DNA from 2 places in the Shewanella sp. 10N.286.45.A1 genome. Region 2 is predicted to be linked to the other one. Evidence: predicted binding sites of a transcription regulator. Region 2 holds the regulator's gene; the other holds the start of a gene.

Region 1 (10,133 bases), on a different contig from region 2:
TCAAATGTCACATCTATAAGAAGCTGATAATGTTAGCTTAAATTTATCTGTATTACTCATTTTGTTATCAGCACTTATTCAATAATCGTTGCGCTTTTATAGCGCTTGCCATTAATTCGCTCGATGATCTGGGTAGCATTAAGGTCATGTATGACATTAATTAATGTTGCCGGGGCGTCGGTAACTGCGCCAATAATGACTAGAATTGGGATCACTTCGATAGGTAGCCCAAGGGTGGTAACAATGAAAATTTCACCTAAAAATGCACCGCCAGGTACGCCACTTATAATAAAGGCGGATAGCACTGAGATAAGTACTGTCAGAGCAAAAACATCGGCGCTAAAATCCAAGCCTAAGATTGAATAGATAAAGACAATCTTCAACGCGGTAGTCATTGATGCACCGCCTTTATTGAGGTTAACCAACAAAGGCATGCAGATGTCGGCGATCTCCTCTTTTATCCCCATCTTATTTGCAGCACGAATATTGACTGGTAATGTGGCTAACGAGGAGCTGGTGCCTAATGCTGTGACCGATGGGTCAACCGCATTCTTCCAAAACTGAGTAACGCCTGTTACTCCACCACCAAGCCATGCGTAAATTGTTGAACCAACAGTAAAATAGAAAAAGGCGGCGACAAAGAATAGGCCAATAGCGCGGGCAAAAGTGCTGAGCAGTTCGGTATCTTGGCTAGCCATGGTTGAGGCAAAGTAAGCGCCTAAACCTACAGGCGCGGCGACCATTAATATAGAAACTATTTTCATAATAACAGTATTGAGGCTGTCGAGCATGGCTGAGACTTTCTCACCATCTTTGCCTGATTGACCTATCGCAATACCGGCAATGACTGACATGATGATGAGTGCCAGTATGTTAGATTTAGACAGTAAGCCGACAAAGTCATTGGTGGTCAGCAGTCCAACAAAATCCATGTTGCCAGATCCGGCTTCAACCTGTTGATGCAGATCGAGTACCACACCTTGTGCTGGGTCAAAAGCCAATGCTAAACCGACAATCGATACTGCAGGAATGATCGCCATGGCAATAGACACCATGAACAACGTGATAAGAATGATGCCTAACTTTTTTAAGTCGGTCATGCGGGCAATAGAGGAGGTCACACTAATCGCGACTAGCGGCACAATGATCATAAACAGTAAATTTAGAAACACTTGGCCTATGGGTTTTAGCGATAAAGCAAACTCTGGTAACACGATACCGATAGCGCCACCAATGAGTAGCGCCGACAAAAGAATTATCGAAGAACGATAGGGTTGAAGTTTTTGCCACATAGATCAGGAGTCACTTATTATTTGATGTCAGAACACTGACTTATGGTGTGTTTTAACCGTTAAACTAACCAGCCATTAACAGAGTGTCAACTTAGTCTGGGCGACGTAGGTATGGATACATAAATGTAAAAGGCTTGCGATGTGCAAGCCTTTTCCTATGGTGAAAGCGGGGTTAGCGTCCTCTGCGCCCCTCGCGCACCATGCCATGCTGACGAGCATTACGAGAGCGGTTTAGGCTGTCACGATCAAAATTACGGTTATTCATCTGCCTATTCATATTGTTAGGCCTGTTTAACTCCGTATTTGGCCTAGAAGGCAGCGTCACCGGCTGACTGATATCGCGGTTATTTAGCCCTGTTTCGACTCGATCTCTAGTCTGGGGGGCGGGTGTCCAACTACCTTTGTCACGACTTTGCCATTCACCGTTTAAGTCTCGCGCAACGTTACCATTTTTATCTGCAAAAACATTGTTGGCGCGATCTCTATTATGAGTAGCTTGTTTGAAATTGCTGTTTATTTTAGTGCTATCAGCATTGCGAACTCTATTCTCTGGGCGATTATATAGGTTGTTTTTACCGACACGATTACCTGAGATATTATTGTTACGCGCAACCTTATTAGAGATGTTAGTTCTATTACCAATACTAACGCTATTGCCAATGTTGATGTCGCCAGTGTTTATTACCACTGGGCGTCGGTAACCTCCACCGTAATATCCACCACAGCAACGACCTGGATAATAATGGTTACCCCAGCCAGCGCTCCAGCCTACACCGACGCTGAAGAAGCCGTTACTCCAACTTACGCCAACGTTCCAGCCAGTCCAAGGGTTATAGCCGACATGCAGCCCCCAAGTTGGTGGGCGAGGGTAGTAGTAACGCCCCCAATAGGGTGGGTAATACCAACCTGTGCCATATACCGGCACACCGTAATAGGGGTAAGACCACATATAGCCTGGGGTATAACCGACATAGACAACCTCGGGGGTAGAGTCATAAATCTCGACATAAGTGGTGTTATAAACTGGCGAGCTTGGAGGGATTTTTGCTATTTCATCCGTCGGAATATTATCGGCAACTTTCCATGGCCCTTTGGCGGTAGATGCAACAAACCAAACCGCGTTATCGACGGCATAGTATTGGCCATTTATTTTCAGTACTTGAGTCGCGGTATTGACCGCATAAGCGACTTTAGTGCCTGGAATCGCATCAAATTTTGGCTCTCCATCATATTCGACGTTGAGCTTAGCTTCACTGCGTTTAATTGCAGCAGTTTGAGGGATCTGGGCATCGAGCATCGCTTGATTTGCTTCGGTAGTGCCCGCGACGGATACCCTTAGTCCACCAATATCTGACTCGGGCGGAATATCATTAAAGCTTGCGGGAAGTTTATCAGCACGGACAAAAGCCCAAGGTCCTGCTTCTTTTTTAGCTTTAAACCAGCGCCCTGAAAGTAACAGGTACATGTCACCAGAAGAGACCTCTCTTATCCAAGCCGTCTCAGTATTACTGACATAAAGCAACTTACCTTCGGTTAGGCTCTTCCATTTGGGTTTGCCATCGGTTGCCACCAATTCTGTTGGGTTTTTTACTGCTATAACGGCAGGTGCCGTCCCGTTACTTTTTGCTTCTGCGTCCTCGGATTTTGGCAACATTTTCACCAAATCTTCAGGTGGGTACTCAGTAACTTGCCAAGGCCCCATAGGGTTGTCAGCTGTGTACCAAAAAGTGCCGCTGCTCAAGTACATTTTCTTGGTTTGTTTATTGCGAGCAACAGCAAAGGGGGTGTTTAGCGCTCGCTCATAAGGGCTATTTTCGATCTCTCTAAATTGCGGTGAACCATCATAGGAGAGGAGTACTGTAAGTTGCTGGCGAAAAATAATGTTAGGCGCATCATTTTTAATATTCTCTAGGCTTTGCTTTTCCTGTTTAGCGTTGGCAAGGCTGGCTGAAAGACGCTCCATCGAGATAGTAAAGCTACTGGTGCCAATGGATTTCTCTACCACTTCGGTAAAGCGTTGTTCGTCGGCTGCAGTTGATTCTGGCCAGCGCACACGAGTCACTTTTACATCCCTAACGGTTGCGTTATCAGCGCTCGTGTCAATGCGGGCACTGAACCAGAAGGCTCCAAAAATAGGGTCATCTCTATCGATGAGCTCTAAAGACATCGCGGCGCGTCCTTGCAGGATATTACCGTCTAGCGATTCTGGCTGCGGCTGATACACCACAATGTTGCCCTCTTTAGCGGTCACTTCCTGTGGCCACTCGATAGCGTTAGCATTAATTAGGCCAATCAACATCAGTGTGAAAGCGGCAAAAATGAAGCGGCATTGAGCGTAGATCCCAGCAGGCATAGTAGTTCCTTCTTGTGTGACAAGTACTTACTGTCATAACTATAGCTGCTGATCATTGTAGTCGCATTGCACAAAAAAGCCCTAAGCATTCTGCTTAGGGCTTTGTATTTTGTACCCGTTAAGCCATCACAGCGGCTTATAGATTACAAGCTATAGTAAAGCTCGAACTCTACTGGGTGAGTTGTTTGGTTCACACGCTCAACGTCAACAGACTTAAGTTTGATGTAAGAATCAATGAAGTCGTTGCTGAATACGTCGCCACGAGTTAAGAACTCACGGTCAGCGTCTAGGCACTCAAGTGCATTTTCTAGTGAAGTCGCAACTGTTGGGATTTCAGCAGCTTCTTCAGCAGGAAGATCATAAAGATCTTTATCCATTGCTTCACCTGGGTGGATCTTGTTTTGAATACCGTCAAGGCCAGCCATTAACATTGCAGAGAATGCTAAGTATGGGTTCGCCATTGGGTCACCAAAACGTAGCTCAATACGACGCGCTTTTGCACTTGGTACCACTGGGATACGGATTGAAGCGCTACGGTTAGCTGCTGAGTAAGCTAGCATTACTGGCGCTTCAAAGTGCGGAATAAGACGCTTGTAAGAGTTAGTTGATGGGTTAGCAAATGCGTTAATTGCACGCGCATGCTTGATAATACCACCGATGTAAAATAGTGCTGTTTCGCTCAATCCGCCGTACTTGTCACCAGCAAAGATGTTAACGCCATCTTTAGCTAGAGATTGGTGAACGTGCATACCGCTACCGTTGTCACCAACGATTGGCTTAGGCATAAACGTAGCTGTCTTATTGTAAGCGTGGGCAACGTTATGAATAACGTACTTAAGTACCTGAACTTCATCAGCTTTAAGCGTAAGAGTATTAAAGCGAGTCGCAATTTCGTTTTGACCAGCAGTTGCTACTTCATGGTGATGCGCTTCAACAACTTGGCCCATCTCTTCAAGTACTAAACACATAGCACTACGGATATCTTGTGATGAATCAACAGGCGCTACTGGGAAGTAACCGCCTTTAACACCTGGACGGTGACCTTTGTTGCCATCTTCGTAGCTAGTACCTGAGTTCCAAGCAGCTTCTTCTGCATCTACTTTGTAGAAACAACCTGACATGTCAGCGCCATATTTAACATCGTCAAATAGGAAAAACTCTGGCTCTGGACCAATCAATACAGTATCTGCGATACCTGTAGAGCGTAAGTAGTCTTCCGCTTTCTTAGCAATTGAGCGAGGGTCACGGTTGTAACCTGTCATAGTGCCTGGATTTAAGATGTCACAACGAATGTTAGCTGTTGTTTCTGCAGTGAAAGGGTCAAGTACGAAACTTGCAGCATCTGGCATTAATACCATGTCTGATTCGTTAATGCCTTTCCAGCCTGAGATTGAAGAACCATCGAACATCTTACCGTCTTCGAAAAAGTCTTCATCAACCTGATGACTAGGAATTGAAACATGTTGCTCTTTACCTATGGTGTCGGTAAAACGCAAATCAACAAACTTAACTTCTAATTCTTTTAGTTGTTGTAAAACTGATTCAGCTGACATTCTAAAGTCTCCGAGTAGGGTAAAGGGTTATCCCTTGTTCTTATCTTAATGTTTAGCGCATAGTGCGATTCTGCTTTGTTTAAAGCGAGAGTTGTGCCAAACCTATAACTATTTGATATTAATCGGTTATGGTAAAAATTTAAAACTGGCGCTGCAGTTTTTTGCACCGTAATGGTGCGCTCGGTGGATCATTTTGGTGCGTGCGTCATAATCGTGCAATCTATTTAGAAGCAACTTATCTAAATACAAAAGCTGGCGCTCAGAATAGCAAGCAGAAGAATTTTTTATAGGGTGTAAGTCAAAGAAAAGTCGACCAAATATAGATAAGTGTTATTTCAGTACAAGACAGTAAAGTGTTGTAGAAGGGCATCTATATTGAAATGCCTACAACAAGGAGATGCTGCTAAATACAAATTAAACAGGATATTTGGCATCACAACGGCTAAAAATCACCTCAAACAGCTGAAAAGGGCAGTGCAGCAGAGAGGAGAGTATAATTAATATCATTAAACTGATTGATAAAAAGTGTATATAAAGCGGGCGTTATGGCGAAGAAAAGCAACGCGCAAGCGTTATTTTTAACGATTGGTTAAAAATAATCCTGTGAGATACTCGCTACCTAGAGTAGAATGTCACGCTTTTTATTGCAACTACTATACTAAACTGGTTTTAGCAGTTGTCAGTAACCCTATATTTTTATACCGATGGTAAGAGGTTTAGCCGTGTTAGAGAATTTACGTAACATCGCCATTATTGCACACGTTGACCATGGTAAGACTACCTTGGTTGATAAGATGCTGGCGCAGTCAGGAACCCTTGAGTCTCGAGGAGAAGCCACTGAGCGGGTGATGGATTCAAATGATCTTGAAAAAGAACGTGGTATCACGATTCTGGCCAAGAACACTGCCATCAAGTGGAACGATTACCGTATCAACATCGTTGATACCCCTGGTCACGCCGATTTCGGTGGTGAGGTAGAGCGTGTTCTATCTATGGTTGACTCAGTATTACTACTAGTTGATGCAGTAGATGGTCCAATGCCACAAACTCGCTTCGTGACTAAGAAAGCATTTGCTCAAGGTCTTAAGCCAATCGTTGTTATTAACAAGATTGACCGTCCAGGCGCACGTCCTGATTGGGTTATCGATCAAGTATTCGACTTGTTTGACAACCTAGGCGCAACTGACGAGCAGTTAGACTTCCCAATCGTTTATGCTTCTGCATTAAACGGTTTTGCAACTTTAGATCCAGACGAAACTAGCGACAACATGACGCCGCTATTCGAAACTATCGTTGAGAAAGTTTCTTCACCAGATGCTGATGCTGAAGGTGATTTCCAGATGCAAATCTCGCAAATCGATTACAACTCATACGTGGGTGTTATCGGTATTGGCCGTATCAAGCGTGGTAGTGTTAAAACTAACCAGCAAGTGACTATTCTTGGCGCTGATGGCAAAACTCGTAACGGTAAAATGGGCCAAGTATTAGGTTACATGGGTCTTGAGCGTCACGAAGTAGCAGAAGCTAACGCTGGCGACATCGTTGCAATTACTGGTCTTGGTCAGCTACAAATTTCAGACACTATCTGTGCACCTACTTCTGTAGAAGCATTGCCAGCACTGTCTGTTGATGAGCCAACACTAACAATGACTTTCCAAGTCAACACTTCTCCATTCGCGGGTAAAGAAGGTAAGTACGTAACTTCACGTAACATCCTTGAGCGTCTAGAGCAGGAACTAGTACACAACGTTGCACTTCGCGTTGAAGAGACTGACAGCCCAGATCGTTTCCGCGTATCGGGTCGTGGTGAACTTCACCTTTCAATCTTGATTGAAAACATGCGTCGTGAAGGTTATGAGCTAGCTGTATCTCGTCCAGAAGTTATCGAAAAAGAGATCGATGGCGAGATGTGTGAACCATACGAAACACTAACTGTTGATGTTGAAGAAGAGCATCAAGGTGCAGTAATTGAAAAGCTTGGTACACGTAAAGGTGACATGCGTGACATGCAGCTAGATGGTAAGGGTCGTGTACGTATCGACTTCGTTATTCCTAGCCGTGGTCTAATCGGTTTCCAAACTGAGTTCATGACAGCGACTTCTGGTACTGGTCTTATCTACCATTCATTCGACCATTACGGTCCAGTGAAAGGCGGTGATATTGGTCAACGTGCTCGTGGCGTATTGATCTCTAACGCAACAGGTAAAGCACTGACATTCGCATTGTTTAACCTTCAAGAGCGTGGTCGTCTATTTATCACTCACGCTGCAGAAGTTTATGAAGGTCAAGTAGTTGGTCTACATGCTCGTGCTAACGATCTTACAGTTAACTGTTTGAAAGGTAAGCAGCTTACCAACATGCGTGCATCAGGTACTGATGAAGCACAGGTACTAACTCCGCATATCGAAATGACACTTGAGCAAGCGCTTGAGTTCATCGATGATGACGAGCTAGTAGAAGTAACTCCAGAGAACATCCGTGTTCGTAAGCGTTACTTGACTGAAAACGAACGTAAGCGTCATAACCGTACTGCTAAAGACGCAAAATAATTTGCTGCAGCTGATGCTGCGCAGTTAGTTTGTTTCAAGCATAACGTTATAAAAGCCCTGAGCATGAAAATGCTCGGGGCTTTTTTATGCATGGATGTATTTATCCCCGAAGTACAGGATGTACTACAAGGGGGTTTATGTCTGGAACATTTATGCCAGTACCCATGGATGGGTAGTGATGGTATTTATACATGGATGTATTTATCCCCGAAGTACAGGATGTACTACAAGGGGGTTTATGTCTGGAACATTTATGTCAGTACCCATGGATGGGTAGTACTGGTATTTATACATGGATGTATTTATCCCCGAAGTACAGGATGTACTACAAGGGGGCTTATGTCTGGAACATTTATGCCAGTACCCATGGATGGGTAGTGCTGGTATTTATACATGGCCAACACTTTATGAGTAAGAGTGTTCCATTCATTTACTGGCATTTCCTCCATCCTTGGAAGTCAGAACTAGCCTTGAATGGGAATAAAGGTATTTATACAAGGTAAACGTTCTAGTTACGGCTTCTAAAAACTGCGCTGTAGTTCCTGCGAGTATAAAGCTCGTTTACGTTGCCAAGCTAGCAGTGATAAAAACAGTAATACAACACAATCCCACAAATCCAAAGTACCGCCTCCGCTATAACCGTCTCGATGGCTTATTGTTACTTGGTTGGGATCGTCTTTCAATCGCTGTTTAAATACCGTTAATTGCTTCTCTAAGTTTAGCGTCATATTGTCTGCTGCTAGTTCAAAACCTTTAATGCTGTCGACTCTTAACTCTTCACTTAAATTCACCGGAGTTGAACTGCCACTGACTTGGCTAGTGCCAGGTGCTCTAAAGAGCATCTTTTTACTGGCAATATCATACACCACAGTATCCATTAAAGTGTTGGTATCATTCTTTTCTCCAGAAACAATATACGCGCCAACGATGGTCCAATAGCTAAGGGATAATGCGCCTTCATCGGTGAACTGCACTTGGTCGTAGGATACTAGAGCCATCACATCAATGCCGTACATGGTTTTGATTTGTGACAGGTTAGCAAAACTGCCGCCTGGTGTGAGGTAAGCGCTTGGAATGACCTCGATACTGCTGACAAAGTCTAGCGAGCTAAAGTGTTTAGATACATTTGCAAGGATCTGGCTCTTTTTCGCTTCTGCGATGCCGCCTGAATACAAGTTACCTGCCCAAAAATGATGAGATGAACCACTGTCTTTACTTTCAGGAACGAAGGCGACACCAACACGTAAGGGGAGTGTTAAGTTTGGCGTAGAGGGGGCCTCAAAGGTGTCTGTAGAGTTAGGATATAGATATTCCATGACACTACTTTTGCTATTGACTTGTTGGCTAGCGCAGCCACTTAAAGAAACTACAAAAATTAGCAGTAAACCATACAGCTTCAGTAGATTGCGTTTATTCATGCTTCCCTCTTGAATAAATCTGATTTAATTAATAAAAGTCCTATTAGACTTTAACCAACATAGTAAGGCAAGCCATTATAATTACCTGTAAATAGCAGCAGTATACATACAAGGGAGAGGCGCCAGCCTCCTCCCTTTAGGGCTCAATATCAGCTGTCAATTGCAGCTATTGGCGTTGACTCTGGCTTTATCGGTTTTTGGCTTGCTAGCCTGCGCCATAACCACTCCAGTGGCCCTTGATTGAAATACTTAAGGTAGATAATGGCTAAAATGATTTGGAAGATAGAAAAGCCAATAGCAATCAACATGTACTCTGGGCGGTCGAGAGTGCTCGTTAATGTTGGTGCAAAATGGCGAAACAGCAGTACCCCGCAAACTGACTGTAGTATGTAGAGACTAAATGCTAGGCGACCGACCTTTTGTAGGGGAGCTAATACGCTTGCACGGTTTTGGCATAGTTTTACCACCAGGTGGAGATAAATGAGCGCCATCGGAATAGCACTGGCCATCACTATCGTCATGGACAATGAGGCCAATTTAGGATCTGCGGCAAGTGAACATAAACTATCAACAGCAGAAAGCAGTATGGTACTTAGGGCAAACACCACTAGCTGTTTTTGACTAAAACCTTTTTCAAATACACCTTTTCGATACAGCATCACTCCTAATAGCATTAAACCTGCAGCCATCCACATAGTCGTGAACGGAGTGATAACCAGTATTCCAATAAAGATGATAAATTGCATCATTAGTTGTTCACTGTAGGCTGAAGACCAAATTGATACGTCCTCTTCAAAAAGGGCTGTGCCACGGATAATAGGCTCTTCTGGTGCAAATAAACTGATTATGGTCATGAGAAATAGCGGGATAGTGATGAACATAACTGATTTCTTAATCAGTTTACGATTATCGAGCTTAAGGTAGCAAAGTGCCACAAACCCACCGAGGGCATAGGTAAAGAGTATGTC
Region 2 (10,133 bases):
CGAAGCCTACTAAGATATTATAGCCTTGCAACGCTAGAACCATGCCAATAAATAGTCCAGACACCAAAATGATGACCATTGACTGCACACCGATGACATACAACTGCTTAATCAGTAATGGCAGGCCTTTCTTCAACCTTGGCCGATGCGCAATGGCTCCCCAAAGCATTAACCCTGCTCTGCCAAGCCCTGTCACTAAGTCAATAGCGCCGCGACCCAATTTAGCAATTTGTTCAATCATGCCCACTTAACAACTCCTTTTTATAATCAGGCGCAGGGTAATGAAACGGCACGGGTCCGTCTGGTTCACCACCAATGAACTGTTTCAGTTGCGGGTTATCTGCTAAACGCAGCTCATCCGGCGTACCATGGGCAATAATTCTTTTATCTGCTAATACATAAACATAATCAGCAATACCTAACACCTCATCCACATCATGAGACACCACCACAGAAGTAAGGTTAAGAGCATCGGACAGTTCACGAATAAGCTTAACCAACACTCCCATAGAGATAGGATCTTGCCCTGCAAAGGGTTCATCATAAAGGATGATTTCTGGCTCTAGGGCAATGGCACGTGCTAAAGCAGCCCTACGTTGCATACCTCCCGATAATTCAGTAGGCATTAACTTAGCTGCGCCGCGCAGCCCAACCGCTTCAAGCTTCATCAATACAATACGGCGAATAATGGCTTCAGGCAGGCCAGAGTGTTCTCTCAATGCAAAAGCGACATTATCGAATACATTCATGTCAGTGAATAGTGCGCCGCTCTGAAACAGCATACTCATACGCTTACGCAGTGCAAACAGCTCAGTTCGATTGCATTGATGCACATCTGTGCCATCAAAAAGCACTGTGCCCTTATCTGGAGTAAGTTGACCACCAATAAGCTTAAGTAAGGTTGTCTTACCGATCCCGCTTGGTCCCATAATCGCAGTCACCTTGCCCGCAGGGATCGACAAACTGATGTCCTCATAAATGACATGAGAACCTCGGCTAAAGGCCATATTGTGGATTTCGACCAATGAGTTATGCTTTTGAGTCATGCATGAGCCCTGCATTCGAAGTTAGAAACATCCATTTTCCCATACCGCAAAGGAAGAAATTGTACGTAATTGGCCATTGAGGTACAACCAAATCAACACTATCTCGTCTCAATACTTTCATTTTTCTTAAATTACAGCGAAAATACGCGGCTATATCCCAAAATACTAAGAATCGATGTTATTTAATATATTTTTGTTAGTGGCTGGCTTAGGTGCTTTAGTCTGGAGTGCTGATAAGTTTGTTTACGGTGCAGCAGCCTTTGCGCGCAATTTAGGTCTTCCACCCATGTTGATCGGCTTGACCATCGTCGCGATGGGCAGCTCAGCCCCTGAAATGTTTGTCGCAGCGACAGCCTCAATGGAAGGGATGACAGATACTGCGATTGGCAATGTTCTCGGCTCAAATATTGCGAATATCACATTAATTCTAGGAATAACCGCACTACTCGGTGCGATTTCTGTCAGCTCGCAAACCCTAAGGCGTGAAATCCCTTTAATGCTAGCCGCGACGGCGATAGTGGGTTGTTTTTTACACGATGGTTTTCTTACTCGCATTGAAGGTGTGTCTTTGATGGTGCTATTTTTTGCACTAATGGGCTATCTTATTTGGCATGCGCTGACCAATAAAAATCGCGATGCTCTGGCCATCGATGCAGACAATGAGATCCCTGCTAATGTTCCGACAAAGAAAGCCATTTTCTGGCTAGTCATTGGAATGGTACTATTACCATTATCTGCAGATTGGATGGTGCAAGGTGCCGTAGGGATTGCCAAGGCATATCACCTTTCAGACTTAGTTATCGGACTCACCATTATTGCAGTGGGCACCAGCTTACCTGAACTTGCAGCCTGTATAGCAGGCGTTCTGAAGAAAGAAGATGACTTAGCCATCGGTAATATTGTTGGTTCTAACTTATTTAATATTTTAGCGGTACTTGCACTACCTGGCATCATTGCACCTGGCGCAGTCGATGCCGCAGCAAGTACACGAGATTTCTACATGGTACTTGCAACGAGCAGTGCACTTGCAATACTGATCTTATTGACCGGACGCGCACGGCAATTAAAACCGTGGCACGGCGTCGTACTACTGATTACATTTGTTGCATACCAAGCGTTACTTTTCCTATCTTAAATATGGGTGCAGCAACTAAAGCAGTAAATTAAAGAGAGACCAAGAAATGGTAGATGAACAGCAGTTACGCCAATGGGGCACCAAAGTGATTGATATCGAGAAGCAAGCCCTCGATAACCTTCATCAGTATGTTGATTCGAGTGAATTTGCCCAAGCTTGCCAACTAATATTGCAATGTACGGGTAAAGTTATCGTGATGGGCATGGGTAAATCAGGCCATATCGGTAACAAAATATCAGCGACATTAGCCAGTACGGGAACCCCAGCCTTCTTCGTCCATCCAGGTGAAGCTAGCCATGGTGACTTAGGTGTTTTGAGTGAAAACGATATCGTACTTGCTATTTCAAACTCCGGTGAGTCGAGCGAAATCCTAACTTTAATGCCCGTCATTAAGCGTATGGGACTGCCGATGATATCGGTCACCGGCAAGCCAGATTCAAATATGGCAAAACTCGCACAGCTGCATCTTTGTATTGAAGTACCAGAAGAGGCATGTCCTCTTGGGTTAGCACCAACCTCAAGTACAACAGCCACTTTGGTTATGGGTGATGCATTAGCCGTTGCTTTACTGCAAGCACGTGGCTTTACCAAAGATGATTTTGCCCTTTCTCATCCAGGTGGAAGCTTAGGTCGTAAGCTATTATTAAAAGTCAGCGACGTGATGCACAGCGGTAATGAACTGCCTTTAGTAAAACATGATATTTGCATTACCGACGCGCTTTATGAGATCTCTAAAAAAGGCTTAGGAATGACGGCCATTATTGATGAAGCAAACACCTTAGTCGGGATTTTCACCGATGGCGATCTGCGTCGAGTGATTGATGCTGAGGTAAACTTACGCACTACCTCTATCGCTGATGTGATGAGTAAAGGCTGTGTCACAATTACCGATAATGTTTTGGCGGCAGAAGCATTGAAAGTCATGGAAGAGAAAAATATTAACGGTCTTATCGTCATCAATTCAAAGCAACAACCCGTCGGCGCATTGAACATGCTCGATATGGTTAAAGCAGGAGTTATTTAATATGTCTAAGCAAGGATTTTACGGACCAATCAGTGATGACGTTTGGCAAGCAGCCAGCAAGATCAAACTACTGATCTGTGATGTCGATGGCGTATTTTCAGACGGTTTGGTTTACATGAGCAATGCCGGAGAGGAACTTAAGACTTTCCATACCCGCGACGGTTACGGTGTGCGTTCAGTCCTATCTAGTGGTATCAACGTGGCTATTATTACCGGCCGAAAATCACAAATTGTCACAGACAGAATGACAGCCCTCGGCGTCACTCACATCTACCAAGGCGTCGATAATAAGCTCGATCCTTACCAAGAATTGCTAGCGCTTTACGATGTACGTCCTGATGAAGTCGCCTATATCGGAGATGATATGGTTGATCTTCCCGTTATGAAGGAGGTGGGCCTATCTGTATGCGTAGCTGATGGCCACCCATACGTTAAGCAGCATGCTTTGATGACGACCCACATTAAAGGCGGCCATGGTGCACTGCGCGAATTAACAGATCTACTGCTGCTTAGCCAAGACAAGTTTGAGTCAGCTCATGGGATGAGCATATGAATCGCGTCACCCTAGCGATAATCGCCTTATTTGGTACAGCACTGATCCTCTATTGGCAGGTGCAGTCAAAAAAAGGCGATCAAACGTTAGACGTCGATGCAAGCGAGCGGCCCAATTACATCATCGATGACCTACGCAGCACAGAGTACAATGAAGCAGGGTTTGTAAATAGTAAGGTCACAGCCAAGCATATGGAACACTATGAAGATGCCAGTATGACTTACTTCACAGAGCCAGTGTATTTAATCTATCCCGATGATGGCCAAGCACAATGGCGCTTAAGAGCAACGAAAGGCAGCCATAACAATTTAACCGGTAAGGTCTCATTACAAAACAATGTTATTATTGACTCTATTAGCCCTGAAGAGCCGATTCAAACATTATCGACATCTTATTTAGAGCTAGACTTGGATACCATGATAATGACCTCTGATGAAATTATTCACGTCACCGGCAATGAGTTTGTTATTCAAGGTACAGGTCTTTATGCTGACCTTAATGCTCAAAGTGTAAAACTGATCAGCGAAGTCGAAGGGATCTACGATGCTAAATAAGCTGTTCAAAAAAACCAATATACTCACTCGTACTGTCACACTAATGGCCGAGTAGAAGGAAGTTATGAAATACAATCAATCCATACTTGCAGGTCTATTGTGTCTGCTTAGCATTAGCAGCTATGCCGCTGTCGATGACCTTAAGCAAGAGGTCAAAATTGCCGCTGCAAGCCAAGAAGCTGATATCAAAAACAATCAGGTTATCTTTTTTGGCCCTGTAGAGGTGACTCAAGGCTCAATTAAAATGAAAGCTGATGAATTGCGGGTTTTCTCTAAAGAAGCGAACTCAGGGAAAACCCTAGTCGCTACGGGTAAGCCAGCAACATACACCCAAGTCATGGAAGATGGTCGCCCCGCAACGGCAAGCGCCAAAGAGATCCGTTACGAACTCGCGACCAGAACCTTAACCTTGCTAGGTGATGCTACACTCGAGCAAGAGGGTAGCCAGGTCACAGGTAACCGCATTAAGTACAATATTGGTTTACAGCAACTTATTGCAGAAAGCACCGGCCAAGGCAATGACCGAGTGATTACTATCATTCAGCCTGAAGCCTACCAAGAAGAGACTCCTGAAACCCCAGCGGAACCGATAGAAAAGCAGGAGCAGCAATGATCCAAAAAACGCTAACCGCACGCAACTTAGCTAAGAGTTATAAAAATCGAGCTGTTGTTCAAGACGTGAGTTTAACGGTAAAAACAGGGCAAATTGTCGGTCTATTAGGTCCAAATGGAGCAGGTAAAACTACAACTTTCTATATGGTTGTGGGGTTAGTACAGAGCGACAAGGGGCAGATCTTTATTGATGAAGATGACTTAACCTTAGATCCGATGCACCTTAGGGCTCGAAAAGGTATTGGCTACCTGCCCCAAGAAGCGAGTATTTTTAGAAAACTTTCGGTCCGTGACAACATCATGGCAGTACTGCAGACTCGCAGCGATATTGATAATGAGCAGCGTGAAGCGCAGCTAGAAAGTTTACTTGAAGAGTTTCATATTACTCACATACGAGATAGCCAAGGTATGGCACTATCTGGTGGTGAACGTCGCCGAGTTGAAATTGCACGAGCGCTAGCAGCCAACCCAAAATTTATTTTGCTTGATGAACCTTTTGCAGGTGTCGATCCTATTTCGGTCATCGACATTAAAAAAATCATTGAACAGCTAAAAAGTCGCGGCCTAGGTGTGCTTATTACTGACCACAACGTTCGTGAAACATTAGACGTATGTGAACATGCATATATCGTAAGTCACGGAAATCTCATTGCAGAAGGCACGCCTGCCGAAATCTTAGACAACCAGCAGGTTAGAGCAGTGTACTTAGGTGAACAATTCAGGCTATAGTTAATCAACAACATGAGCGTTTAAAGCGCGACACTAGTTAAGTATACTAATATAATCATAGTGTTGGGCCTTTACGCTCTCTTCGCCAAATTAACGAGCTTCAACGTTTAATTACAGTGTAGGGAATAGCGGTAAGATGAAAGCGTCACTTCAGCTCAAAATGGGTCAGCAGCTAACCATGACTCCACAGTTACAGCAGGCAATCCGCTTACTGCAACTGTCCTCTTTAGAGCTGCAGCAAGAGATCCAGCAAGCATTAGAGTCTAATCCCCTACTAGAATTAGATGAAGAGCAATCTGACGGCGAACCTGTCAGCAACGAAGATCGCACCACCAGCGAATCCGATAACTACTCAGAATCAGATAGCGATAACGATTACAGCGCCAGCGCCGAAGTCGATCCCCAGCAAGATAGCGCCGCAGTAGAAACCTCTGATGCATTAACTCAAGACTCAATGCCAGATGAACTGCCGATGGATACCACCTGGGATGAAGTTTATACCGTCTCATCAAATGCAAGTTCCGGCGGGATGCGTGATGACGATATGCCATTCCAAGGAGAAACCAGCGAAGGCTTGTATGAGCACCTTGAGTGGCAAAAGAACTTAACACCATTTTCTGATAACGACCTGGCTATCGCCACCGCAATTATTGATGCTATTGACGAACGTGGTTACCTCACTCAAAACTGTGAAGACATTCTTGAGGCGATGGGCGATCCAGAGATAGAAATTGATGAAGTTGAAGCCGTGCTCAAACGCGTACAGCATTTCGACCCTATAGGTGTAGCCGCTCGCGACTTAAGCGAATGTCTCTTAATCCAACTGGCTCAATATGCGACGACTACGCCACATATTGATAATGCTCGCCTACTCATCAAAGACTATTTAGATTTGATTGCAGGGCGCGATTTTAGACAGTTAATGCGTAAAACTAAGCTTAAAGAAGATGAGCTACGTGAAGCCATTAGCTTGATCCAAACTCTCAACCCAAGACCAGGGCTGGCAGTCACCCGCAGCAAAGATGAATACGTTATTCCCGATGTCTCTGTGGCCAAAAAGAAAGGCCGCTGGGTGGTTGAGCTAAACCCAGATTACATGCCTAAAATTAATGTTAATCAACATTACGCATCAATGGCCCGCAGCACTAAAAGCCAAGCCGATGGCCAGTTTATCCGCGGTCATTTGCAGGAAGCTAAGTGGTTTATCAAAAGTTTAGAAAGTCGTAATGAAACCTTATTAAAGGTCAGTAACTGCATCGTTAAATTCCAACAAGGCTTCTTTGAATATGGTGATGAAGCCATGAAGCCAATGGTATTAAACGATATTGCAGAAGCTGTTGAGATGCATGAGTCCACCATCTCAAGGGTTACCACTCAAAAGTATATGCATACCCCAAGAGGTATTTTCGAATTAAAGTATTTCTTCTCTAGTCATGTCGGAACCGACGACGGTGGAGAGTGCTCATCTACAGCTATTAGAGCGTTTATTAAGAAGTTAGTCGCTGCTGAAAACCAAAAGAAACCATTAAGCGATAGCAAAATGGCGCAACTTTTGGCAGAACAAGGGATTAAAGTTGCTCGTCGTACTATCGCGAAATACCGTGAAGCAATGCTGATCCCGCCCTCAAACCAACGTAAGAGTTTATAACTCAAAATTAGGCACTTGGAGGAATTTTCTATGCAAATTAACCTTACTGGACATCACATCGAGATCACTGCATCGCTGCGTGGCTATGTAGAAGAAAAGTTTACAAAGCTTGAACGTCATTTCGATCAGATCAATAATGTCCACGTCATTTTGAACGTAGAAAAAATGCAGCAGATTGCCGAGGCAAGAATCCACCTTAAAAAAGGGGAAGTTTTTGCCACTTCGGAAAATGCGGACATGTATGCCGCAATCGACTCCCTGATCGATAAATTAGATCGTCAGGTTATTAAACACAAAGAGAAGCTGACCAAACACTAACGATGGAACTATGTACCATCCTGCAGCCGGAGTGCACCACCTGTGCCACTCCGGGCAGTAAGAAAAAAGTACTGGAATTAATCAGCGACATTGCCGCTGTCCAGTACCCTACTCTATCTTCACAAGAGATATTCGAGAGCCTTTTAGCTCGCGAAAAAATGGGTAGCACAGGTATAGGCAACGGTATCGCAATCCCGCATGGACGATTGACTAATATTGACCATCCATTGGGCATATTAATCAAATGCGAAACACCGATCTCTTTTGACTCGATAGATAAGCAGCCGGTCGATATATTGTTTGCACTTTTGGTTCCTGCAGAGCAATGTGAGCAACACTTAGCCACTTTGTCTTCAATGGCTGAAAAGCTTAACGATAAAGCTATCGTTAAGCAGTTGAGAAAAAGCACCAGTGAATCAGAGCTGTACGATTTGATCACTCAATAGCTAATTTAGTCAGGTCTTTAAATAACCTTATGTTATACAACTAGGTTATTTAAAGACCTGAGTATATATGACAGCAATATTATTTATTATCTCCTTCTTGCCTAAGCTCTTGCTTTCACCAACAAAAAAGTTAATCTATACCATAGTACATCTTGTAAACATATATAAAACACTCATTCTAACTTCTATCAGGTAGTCAAAAGATGAAACTCGTTTTAGTCTCTGGTCGTTCTGGTTCTGGAAAATCCGTTCTTTTAAGAATGCTAGAAGATCTCGGCTATTATTGTGTCGATAATCTTCCGTTGCCGATGATGGGAACACTGCTAGAGCAGCTAACGGGTAATTCAGAGTTCGTCGCTATTAGTGTCGATATTCGCAATATGCCAGAGAAAGAGACAGAGCTAGAAAAGCACCTAACCAATCTACCTGAAGGTGTCGAGTTACTCAGCTTCTTCCTAAACTCAAGCGATGAAGTATTGCTTAAACGCTACAACGAAACCCGCCGACTTCATCCACTGTCTCATTCCAATATATCATTGAAAGAAGCCATTCAACTTGAAGGCCGACAGCTAGAACCATTGGCCAAAATAGTCGACCACTATATCGATACTTCAAGCCTCAACATCTACGATCTTAACGATCAAGTTCGTGAGATTTTATTGGGTAATGTTGATAAAGAGCTGATGATCAAGTTTGAGTCGTTTGGGTTTAAACATGGTATGCCAACAGAAGCCGACTTTATGTTCGACGTCAGATTCCTGCCTAATCCGCATTGGGAACCCGAGCTAAGACCAATGACAGGGCTTGATAAACCAGTACAAGACTTTCTCAATCAACGCCCGTTAGTGAATAAATTTATCTGGCAGATAGAGAATCTACTCCGTACATGGCTACCCGATCTAGAACGTAATAATCGCAGTTACCTGACTATTGCGATTGGCTGTACCGGAGGCCAGCATCGCTCTGTGTATGTAACGGAAAGGCTTGCCGAGCACTTTAAAGATGGACGACATAAAGTGACCACTAGCCACCGCGAGTTAAAAAATGCCAACAATTGAACGGCAAGTAACCATATGTAATAAGCTTGGCCTTCATGCTAGAGCTGCTACTAAACTGGTGGTGTTAGCCTCTGAATTTGATGCTGAAATAACAATAATCCAAGGCGAAAAACAAGCATCAGCTGTAAGTGTACTAGGCTTACTAATGTTAGAGACTGGAATGGGTAAATCCATAAAGTTAGTTGCAACAGGAGCAGATGCAGAGCTAGCATTAGAGGCTATATGCCATTTAATCAATGCCAAATTTGACGAAGACAGCTAGCCCTCTTTTCCTGTAAAATTTATCCTTTATACCTCTGACGCAAATCCAATTAATTCAGTGAGCGATTTCTTGAGGCGATTGGTATTACTTACGTTATTATATGCGCCTTTTACACGAGCCTGAGAGGGATCCATGCCGATTGAAGTCTTAGATAATGAAACAACAGATCAACGCCTCAATCAGCTCAATAAAGCATTGGGTAGCGGGATGTTCGTTCATGTCCGCAATATGTTGCAGGACATGGCAGCTACTGATATCGCCTTTATCCTCGAATCTTCGCCGCCACGAACTCGTCAAGTGCTCTGGCAATTGATTGACCAAGAACATACGGGTGAAATTCTCGACGAGCTGGGCGAAGAGCTAAAAGATAGTCTGATCAGTCAAATGAGTCCTGAGCGAGTTGCTAAAGCAGCCCAAAGCATGGACACCGATGACTTAGCCTATATTTTGAGAAGCTTACCTGACAGCGTCTTCAATGAGGTGCTGCAGTCGATGAGCACTCAAGATAGGGTCAGGGTTGAGCAAGCACTCTCCTACCCCGATGATACCGCCGGTAGTATCATGAATACCGATACGGTGACCTTAAGACCTGACGTCAATATCGACGTGATACTGCGCTATTTAAGAATTCGCGGCGAACTACCAGACGCAACCGATATGCTATACGTGGTCGATAAGCATGATCGTGTACTTGGTGGTGTCCGTATTGCCGATCTACTGACATGTAACCCCGATTCATCTATTAGGG

What was found. The regulator sigma-54, encoded in region 2, starts transcription at its own class of promoters, with help from an activator protein. The targets are predictions, from matches to a motif close to GTTGGCACGNNNNTNGNNT.
Region 1: a site for sigma-54 is predicted at 5,281-5,299, ahead of glnA (glutamate--ammonia ligase). Genes of this name have one in related genera too.

Annotation. Positions count from the first base shown of each region.
Region 1 covers NZ_JBFRMK010000091.1:13,089-23,221, reverse strand. The annotation lists gene AB4238_RS08105 (dicarboxylate/amino acid:cation symporter) at 75-1,292, opposite strand; gene AB4238_RS08100 (carbohydrate-binding family V/XII) at 1,465-3,645, opposite strand; gene glnA (glutamate--ammonia ligase) at 3,789-5,198, opposite strand; gene typA (translational GTPase TypA) at 5,903-7,747, shown strand; gene rhlP (rhombotarget lipoprotein) at 8,269-9,165, opposite strand; gene AB4238_RS08080 (DUF418 domain-containing protein) at 9,315-10,133, opposite strand, start outside.
Region 2 covers NZ_JBFRMK010000044.1:5,829-15,961, reverse strand. The annotation lists gene mlaE (lipid asymmetry maintenance ABC transporter permease subunit MlaE) at 1-241, opposite strand, end outside; gene mlaF (phospholipid ABC transporter ATP-binding protein MlaF) at 234-1,046, opposite strand; gene AB4238_RS03965 (calcium/sodium antiporter) at 1,222-2,181, shown strand; gene AB4238_RS03960 (KpsF/GutQ family sugar-phosphate isomerase) at 2,228-3,205, shown strand; gene kdsC (3-deoxy-manno-octulosonate-8-phosphatase KdsC) at 3,207-3,758, shown strand; gene lptC (LPS export ABC transporter periplasmic protein LptC) at 3,755-4,312, shown strand; gene lptA (lipopolysaccharide transport periplasmic protein LptA) at 4,377-4,925, shown strand; gene lptB (LPS export ABC transporter ATP-binding protein) at 4,922-5,653, shown strand; gene AB4238_RS03935 (RNA polymerase factor sigma-54) at 5,790-7,301, shown strand; gene hpf (ribosome hibernation promoting factor) at 7,332-7,619, shown strand; gene ptsN (PTS IIA-like nitrogen regulatory protein PtsN) at 7,622-8,065, shown strand; gene rapZ (RNase adapter RapZ) at 8,269-9,123, shown strand; gene AB4238_RS03915 (HPr family phosphocarrier protein) at 9,110-9,385, shown strand; gene mgtE (magnesium transporter) at 9,518-10,133, shown strand, end outside.